DNA from 2 places in the Arthrobacter sp. M71 S08 genome. Region 2 is predicted to be linked to the other one. Evidence: predicted binding sites of a transcription regulator. Region 2 holds the regulator's gene; the other holds the start of a gene.
The links. Region 2 encodes Rex, which represses fermentation and respiration genes when NADH is low (regulators of the CRP and FNR family bind a similar motif). Its sites were predicted from a motif close to CTTGTGAANNNNTTCACAAG; they were not measured.

Region 1 (4,332 bases), on a different contig from region 2:
CATCGCCCACCTTGGGGGCGCTGAGTACTTCCAGCGTCTCGCCGTCGTAATAGACGTCGACGGCGTCCCTGCCTTGCAGCCTCACACCACCCTTTGCGAGCACGACGGCGCCACTTGCCTCATGGATGCGCCGGGCGGCGTCCTTGAGATCCTCCACCGAACGGATCTCGATCCCGGCTAGGGACTCCGCCTCAAAATGGTTCGGCGTCACGAACGTGGCCAGCGGGAGGATGTTGGCCTTGAGCGCCTTGTCGGTGTCGAGCGCGGAGCCGGGCTCCTGCCCTTTGCAGATCAGGACCGGATCCAACACCACGTTCTGCCACTCCTGGGATCCAAGCGCACCGGCTACCGTGTCGATGGTCTGGGGTGTGCCGAGCATGCCGATCTTGACGGTGCCGATCGAGTAACAGGACTGAATGGCCTCGAGCTGGTCCGCGATGACATTCGCGTCCACGGGAACGAACCGGTGGTTCCAGCTGTCCTTCGGATTGAACGAGACGATGCAGGTGAGCGCCGCGATGCCGTACGTACCCAGTTCCTGGAACGTCTTCAGATCCACCTGGGCGCCCGCGCCGCCCGTGGCCTCGGATCCGGCGATGGTCAGGGTAATTGCTGGTGCTTCAGTAGCCATTGCACCAGTGTGCCCGACGCCTCGCGACATACGCCAACGGCTACCGTGCCTACGCAAGCCGCGCCGTCGTCGTGCTGGAAACTGACTATTGCTTGGCGTTCTTGATCAGCTGGACCACGTCGTCGACGATTTTCCGCACGACCGGCAGACGAGACAGGATGACGAGTTTGGCGACGAGCGGGGCAGCATTGTCGATGAGGCGTCGGGTTCGCTGTTGCCCGGGGGAGCGGTCATAGATCCAGAAGAGCGTGACGCCCATATAGACGAGCCAGAGCAGTTCGGGTAGATCCGCGCGGATCGCCAGCGGCGGTTGCGGCTTCGCCGTGGTGACGGCCTGATTGAAGAGGGCAATGGACTTTGCGCGGGCCACGGAGGAATCGCTGCGGAACGTGCTGAGGTTGGAAGACGGTTGAATCGCAACGCTCATGAAGCTGGAACCGAAGTCGTGGTACGGGCCCATGACGTCAATGGCGGTCTGCAGAATGGCGCGGAGGTGTTCGCCGAGGTTCTGGCCATCACGCAGGAGCGGCAGGGACCTTGATCGGTGTTCGTCCTGGAGGGAGTGGTAGAGCTCTTGAACGAGGTCGTCCTTGGACTCGAAGTAGTAGTAGGCGTTGCCTGTCGAGACGCCTGCCTCTGCGGCAATAGCCCGCATGGTGGTTCGGTAATAACCCTCCTCGCGGAAGAGCCGGAGTGCAGTGGTGACGAGCCGTTCGCGGGTTGCTTTGCTCTTCTTCTGCTGCATGGACGGCTCCTTTTTGAACGTGTTCAATATTTTACTCGTTCTGAAGCTTTCTCTCTGACGCCGAAGAAGGTGCGGGAGGCCCGATGCGCCGGCGGCCGAGCGTGGGACAATTGATGGCCCGGGACAGCCGGGCAACAGTGCTAATACAGCGGGCCCTCCGGGCCACGCGAACCACTTCTATGAATGAGAACCATGACTCAACTGCAGGACCACGCCCGCGCCCGATACGCAACGCTGGGCAGCCCCATCTTTTCGATCATGCTGGCGGTACTCGCCGTCGTCGTCATCCTTTCCAACATCGGTGCCTCGAAGGGTGTAGTCCTCGGGCCGATCGTTGGTGATTTCAGTATCATCACCGACGGCGGATTCTTCCTCTTCCCACTGGCGTACATCCTAGGCGACGTAATCAGCGAGGTGTACGGGTTCAAGGCTGCGCGGCTCGGGATCATCGTGACGTTTGTGCTCTCCGCCTTTGCGTCGCTGGCCTACGCCATCATCATCGCGCTGCCAGGGTTTGACGACGATTTCGGTCTCGCCAAGCAGGAGGCCCTGGAGCTTGCGCTCGGTCCGGTTCCGCTGATTGTGTTCGCGTCGCTGCTCGGGTTCCTGGTGGGCCAGCTGCTCAACTCCCTGGTTCTGGTTCGAATGAAGGCCCGGTTCGGGGAGCGGAGCATGGTGGCGCGTCTCGTCGCATCGACCGGAGTGGGCCAGTTCGCTGACACGCTCATCTTCTGCGCCATCGCCGCGTCCGTCATCGGAATCACGGACTTCCCGACGTTCCTGAACTACCTCCTCTTCGGCTTCTTTTATAAGACGTTGGTGGAGGTGCTCTTCCTGCCGATTACGACGGCGGCCATCCGCTGGGTGAAGCGCCGGGAACCGAGCTACGCCGCGGCCTAGGGTCAAACCTGCCGCATTGCGGCAGGATCGTGGAACTTTGCCCACGATCGTGCCACTATGCGCGGAGCAGGCTACCGGGACGCGGCGTAGTAGCGGCCCAGCACCTCGGCCTTGAGATCGAAGTACGTCCCGTCCTCGATGGCGGCGCGGGCGTCGTCGACCATCCGGATCACAAAGCGTTCATTGTGGATGGAGATGAGCGTCGCCGAAATCATTTCCTTCGCCTTGAAGAGGTGGTGGATGTACGCCCGGGTGTAGTGGGTGCAGGTGTAGCAGTCGCAGCCCTCCATGAGCGGGGTGAAGTCACGCTTGAATCGGGCGTTGGAGAGGTTCCACCGACCGTCCGGCGTATAGAACGCGGAGTTCCGGGCAACGCGGGTGGGGGAGACGCAGTCGAAGGTGTCGGCCCCGTTCTCGATACCCGTGAACAGGTCGTCCGGCTCCGAGATACCGAGAAGATGGCGCGGCTTGTCCTCGGGCAGCTCATCCGCGCACCAACCGAGGATGGTTCCGAGGTTCTCCTTCTCCAGTGCACCTCCCACGCCGAACCCGTCAAAGTTCATCGCCCCGAGGTCACGCGAGGCTTTCCGTCGGAGGTCCTCGTACTGTGCGCCCTGGATTACGCCGAACAGCGCCTGGTACGGCTTGTCAGCGCGGGAAAGATTCAGCCGCTCGTGCTCGGTGATGCAGCGCTCAGCCCACAACCGGGTCCGCTCCAGTGACTCCTCCTGGTATCCGCGCGAGTTCATCAGGGTGGTCAGCTCGTCGAACGCGAACATGATGTCGGCCCCGAGCTGGTGCTGGACCTGCATCGAGATTTCCGGAGTGAACCGGTGTCGGTCGCCGTTGAGGTGGGAGACAAACCACACGCCGTCGTCGTCGATGTGGGCCAGGCGCTCCTTGCCCACCGCAACACGGTCGTCATCACCGGGGTGCTCGGACGCGGCAGCGGAGTCCATGGTGATGACCTTCTTGAATCCGGACCCCAGGCTCATCACCTGGAAGCCGCCGGAGTCAGTGAACGTGGGCCCGTGCCAGTTCATGAACTTTCCCAGGCCGCCGGCCTCGTCGAGGATGTCAGCCCCCGGTTGCAGGTAGAGGTGGTAGGCGTTCGCCAGGAGCGCCTGCGCGCCGGCATCGTCCATGGACTCCGGGAGGACCGCCTTCACCGTGGCCTTGGTTCCGACGGCGATGAACGCCGGAGTCTGGATCTCGCCGTGGGGAGTGGTGATAGTCCCGGTCCGGCCGTGCAGGCCCTCGCCTGCGGTGGTTGTCTCGCTGAGGCGTTTACCAATGGAGAACGAGAAGTCTGATTGTGGCACCAACCCATCTTCTCAGGAATCGGCCACTGCCCCCGCCTGATACTCGCGAACGCCGAGCAGAGGCGCGCGGAGCAGGACCGAACCTAGCCTTCGAGACTCGACGTCTCCAACGGGTCCGAGGACGGGAAATGCTGCCGGCGGAAGGTGTCCCAGCTGTCCCAGGCTGAGCGTAACGCGTTCGCTCCCAGCTCGTAGGTGGAGATGATGGCGCGGCTGGACCGGTTCTGGAGCGACGGTTCATCCGCGACGATCACCAGTCCCTCACCGTGCTCTGCGTACTTGGACACTGTCAGGCCGAGCTGGTTTTCGGTGCGGAACCAGACAGTGCCGGTCAGTTCATGCCCGCCCGGGAGGCTGAGTGAGTAGGAGTCGCCGGGCTGCTGCAGCTGTTCGGCGTTCAGTTTCTCGATTATGGACTCGCCGTCGTCGGATTCACCCGAGAAGAACGCCGTGCGCCGGATACCGGAGGGGTGGCGTTCAAGGGCGAACCGGAGCTGCTGGAGGAAGGTAATCCAGCCTTCGGTAATTTCGTCGGATTCGGCCTCCACCCGCTCCAGCGTGACGACGCAGCCGTCGCTGACCGGTTCGATCTGGAAGGTGTCACCGCCCTCGACAGTCAGGGAGGTGTGATCCGGCCCCTCAACCACCGACGGAGCGAAGTAGATGGAGCGGATTTCCTCGTCCAGGGTTTCGGCATCCCACCCGTGCCACTGCCGGATCAGCCGGGGTTCACG
Region 2 (4,332 bases):
TTTATGGGTTCAGTAATCAAAAAGCGCCGCAAGCGGATGGCGAAGAAGAAGCACCGCAAACTGCTTCGCAAGACCCGCCACCAGCGCCGCAACAAAAAGTAGCATCGCATCCGGTCCGCCAGTCAGGCGGACCGGTTTTGCATTTAAGGGCTAGCCCCTCATCCTGGTGAAGCCGCGCCACAGACCGTAGACGGCCCCCGCTCCGGTTGCTGCCTTCAGACCAAGGGTGGCTGCACGACGGCCGCTTCGGAAATCGTAGATGGGCCAGTTTGCGTCACGGGCGTGCTTGCGGAGGCGACGGTCCGGGTTGATTGCTACCGGGTGGCCCACAAGGCTGAGCAGTGGGATGTCATTGTATGAATCGCTGTACGCCCAGCAGCGAGACAGGTCCAGACCTTCGTTCCCGGCCAGTTCGCGAACGACCGTAGCCTTTGCCGGGCCGTGAAGGAACTCGCCCACCAGTTTGCCGGTGTAGAGACCCTCAAATACTTCTCCCACGGTGCCGAGCGCCCCCGTAAGTCCCAAGCGATTGGCTATGACACTGGCCACCTCCACCGGGGTGCCCGTGACCAGCCAGACGCGGCGCCCATTCCGAAGATGCTGCTCCGCCAGGGCACGCGCTCCCGGCCAGATCTTCGAAGCGATCATTTCGTCGTAGACCTCTTCGCCGAGGGCCAGGATGTCCTCGTGGGCAATGCCGATGGCGAAGGCGAGCGCGGCGTCCCGCACCGCATGAATGTCAGTCATGTTCTCGCCGCGCATGGTAAAGCGAAGTTGCTTCCACGCCAGCCCTGCAGCGAAGCGCAGGGTGAAAGCGCGCCGCTGGTACATCTTGCGGGCCACATGGAAGAGGCTGGCGCCGCGCATCATGGTGTTGTCGACGTCGAAAAAGGCCGCTTCTCCAGTCGGACCGCCCAGCGATGCCGCTTCAACCGGCAAGGACTCCGTGGCGGACCCCGGTATGACGACGGGTCGGAGGCTGGCTGCGGACATAGCACGAGTCTAATCACTGCTTGGCACCCGATGCGCCCGCCCGCGCCCGTAACCCCTCCTTAGCTCCCACACTTCGCTTCGCTCTGCGCCCGGCCCGCGGCCAGTAGGCTTAGGAGATCATGAATGAGCAGACCCAGCCGCCGGCGGGGGACTGGACCTCCGGCCTCGTGTTGGTGACCAGGCCCGACTGCCACCTGTGCGAAGCAGCCCGGGAGACAGTTGCTCGCGTCACCGGCGACCTTGGCGTCAGCTGGCGGGAGGAATCCATCACCGCCCACGCCGAGTTGCTCGAGCGATTCTCGGAAGAGGTACCCGTTCTACTTCTCGATGGAGTCCAACGCGACTTCTGGACAATCGATGAGACCCGCCTGCGCCGGCTCCTTGCCTGATGGACCGCATCGACCAGCGAATATCGGGCATCGAACTTTGAGCGCTCCGCCGGGGGACCTAAAGTGGAAGGTATCCCGCCGTCATCCTCCGGCGGGCGGGCGGAGCAGGTCTGGGCCGCCGGCGAACAGTGATGGAGCGATGGACCAGTGACCATGTCGGAGATCCCCGGCCTACGGGCGGCCGCCAGTGACCAGCAGGGCAGGCAGATTCCGCCTGCGTCTCTGGCCCGGTTGACGATTTACCTGCGCGCCTTGAACTCATTGCTGGCGGAGGGTATCGAGCGGGTGTCCTCCGAGGAACTAGCCGATGCGGCGGGGGTGAACTCGCCCATGCTTCGCAAAGACCTGTCCTATCTCGGTTCCTATGGAACCCGCGGCGTGGGCTACGACGTCCAGTACCTCAACAGCCAGATCTCGACCGCACTGGGGCTCACCCACGACTGGCGGGTTGCGATTGTGGGCGCCGGCAACCTCGGGCGGGCACTTGCCGGGTACTCGGGATTTCAGTCGCGGGGCTTTGAAGTGGTTGCTCTGTTCGACGCTGACCAGATGGTTGTGGGCACGGAGGTGGGCTGGCTGCGCGTCAGTCCCGTGCAGGAACTTGCTACGGTATTGCGTCGGACCAGTGCCAATATGGCTGTTCTTGCCGTGCCGGTCAGTGTCGCCCAGGAGCTTTGCGACGAACTCGTTGAGGCAGGCATCACGAGCATTCTGAGTTTCGCGCCCGTTGTGCTGCAGGTTCCCGACCATGTGCAGTTGCGCAAGGTGGACATGGCTACGGAACTTCAGATCCTTGCCTATCACGCGCAGCGGGCACAGGATCCGGACGCAGATGCCGGTCCCAGTGCCCGCGCTGCCCAATAAGCCAGAGTCCTAGCGGGAGGACCCGCCGGGTGCTCCCGCTAGTGGGTGATCTGCTGCGCTCTGAAGTAGGCGTTGGAAGGCTTGAGCCAGCACAACACCACTCCGGCCACACCGAGCAGGACCACGAGGATGTTGATGGCGATCGCAAAGCCGCTGGGCTGGAGGCTTTGATCGCCGAGCTGGGCCTGAACCTCGGGGTTCGACTGGAGCGCTGCGAGCGTAAACCAGCTCATCAACAGGAGCAGAAGCGAGATGCCGGCCAGAACCGTTGCGGTGATGCGAGCCCAGTTGTGCCCCTTGCGGATGAAGACAGCGAGGAGGACGTAAACGCCGGTGGTGAGGATGCCGACTATCAGCGCTATTCCGATGCCGATGCCTGCAGCACCGGCTGGTCCGGCGCTGCCTGACCCAAGCAGCGTGGAGATGAAGTTCAGCGCCCCCGCGGCGATGATCAGCCAGAAGGCCAGATTCACTTCCTGGGGCAGCGGCGGTCGGGCGGCCTCCGGCATATGGGCTGCGCTGGGATAGGCATACCCGGCCGGCTGGGCCGACTGGTAGGAGTACGGAGACGCGGGTTTCTGCGGCTCCGGCGATAAACCCGCCCCGGAGTTCTGGGTCGGTCCGGGCTCTGCGGGATTCAGCGGGTCAGTTCCGGAGAGCTGACGCGGGTCACGTTCGGATGGCTCGGGATCGTGTGATGGCGTACTCATGCGCCCAGCGTACCGCCGGGCACCAGGCGTTGGGCCCTTTCGGGGGAAAACCAATGGGGCGTACCGGGGGATCCGGTACGCCCCATAAAGGGATCGTCTGTGACGAGAAGAGCCTAGTTGGCCGAGGGTGCCACGAAGGCGGCGTCGAGGTTGATGGTCACCTTGTCGCCCACCAGAACGCCGCCGGCCTCGAGGGCTGCGTTCCAGGTCAGGCCGAACTCCTTGCGGGAGATGACGGTCTGGCCGGAGAAACCTGCACGGATGGCTCCGAAGGGGTCAACAGCAACGCCGTTGAACTCGGTGTCGATGACAACTTCCTTGGTGATGCCGCGAATTGTCAGGTCGCCGATGAGCTTGTAGGTCTCGCCGGCGCCTTCCACGCGCTTGGACTCGAAGGTCATCTCGGGGAACTGCTCGACGTCGAAGAAGTCGCCACCGCGTACGTGGGCGTCGCGGTTCGCGTCGTTCGAGTTGAAGGATTCAGTCTTGATGGTCGCGGTGACCTTCGAGTCCTCGAGTGAGGATCCGACCTGCAGGGTGGCGTCGACGGTGTCGAAGTTTCCGCGTACCTTGCTGATGCCTGCGTGGCGGACGGTGAAACCGACTTCGCTGTGCGAGCCGTCGAACTTCCAGGTGCCGTGGGTGAGTCCGGTGGGGATAGCCATAATGATTCTCCTGATCTGCAGTGCTCTTGGTTGTACGGCCGGGTGGCCGAACGGGCTTGTACATGTAATAAACATGCATTTGCATCTTTTATTCCAGAGATCGCTTGAAACTTCAAATGTTCTTCCTGGCTAGTATTGCCCGCTCGATTTAACCGTCTGACTCGAGGGATGCGAAACTTGACTCATGCCCTCAGCCACCGTTCATCTCGTGCGCCATGGCGAAGTCCACAATCCGGACGGGATCCTTTACGGCCGCCTGCCTGAGTTCCATCTGTCAGAGCTCGGCCGCGAGATGGCAGAGCGGATAGCAACCTACTTCACGGAACGCAGGAACGACGGCGCCGAAATCGTGCATCTGGTCGCTTCGCCGCTGACTCGCGCACAGGAAACCGCCGCGCCGACGGCCCGGGAATTGGGCCTGTCTATCGTGACCGACGAGCGCATTATCGAAGCGGAGAACCGCTTCGAGGGGATGACGCAGGTAGCCCAACAGCTCAGGCACCCCAAGCACTGGAAGTCGCTCAGAAACCCGTTCACCCCGTCCTGGGGCGAGCCGTACAGTGCTCAGGTGGAGCGGGTAATGGCAGCGGTTCATGACGCGCGCCGCGAAGCTCTAAAGGCTACCGGCGGCAAGGACGCTGAAGCGGTGATGGTCAGTCACCAGCTACCCATCTGGGTTGCCCGGCTCGCCGCCGAGAAGCGGCGCCTGTG

Region 1: AC5RTB_RS13790 (queuosine precursor transporter) is a predicted target of Rex. The motif match lies at 1,387-1,406, and genes of this name have one in related genera.

The regions. Positions count from the first base shown of each region.
Region 1 covers NZ_JBNHEY010000007.1:74,770-79,101, forward strand. The annotation lists gene thiD (bifunctional hydroxymethylpyrimidine kinase/phosphomethylpyrimidine kinase) at 1-631, opposite strand, end outside; gene AC5RTB_RS13785 (TetR/AcrR family transcriptional regulator) at 717-1,376, opposite strand; gene AC5RTB_RS13790 (queuosine precursor transporter) at 1,569-2,276, shown strand; gene tgt (tRNA guanosine(34) transglycosylase Tgt) at 2,348-3,601, opposite strand; gene AC5RTB_RS13800 (SRPBCC family protein) at 3,682-4,332, opposite strand, start outside.
Region 2 covers NZ_JBNHEY010000002.1:283,294-287,625, forward strand. The annotation lists gene AC5RTB_RS05185 (30S ribosomal protein bS22) at 4-102, shown strand; gene AC5RTB_RS05190 (HAD family hydrolase) at 151-993, opposite strand; gene AC5RTB_RS05195 (glutaredoxin family protein) at 1,113-1,382, shown strand; gene AC5RTB_RS05200 (redox-sensing transcriptional repressor Rex) at 1,536-2,246, shown strand; gene AC5RTB_RS05205 (hypothetical protein) at 2,285-2,956, opposite strand; gene AC5RTB_RS05210 (YceI family protein) at 3,070-3,621, opposite strand; gene AC5RTB_RS05215 (histidine phosphatase family protein) at 3,806-4,332, shown strand, end outside.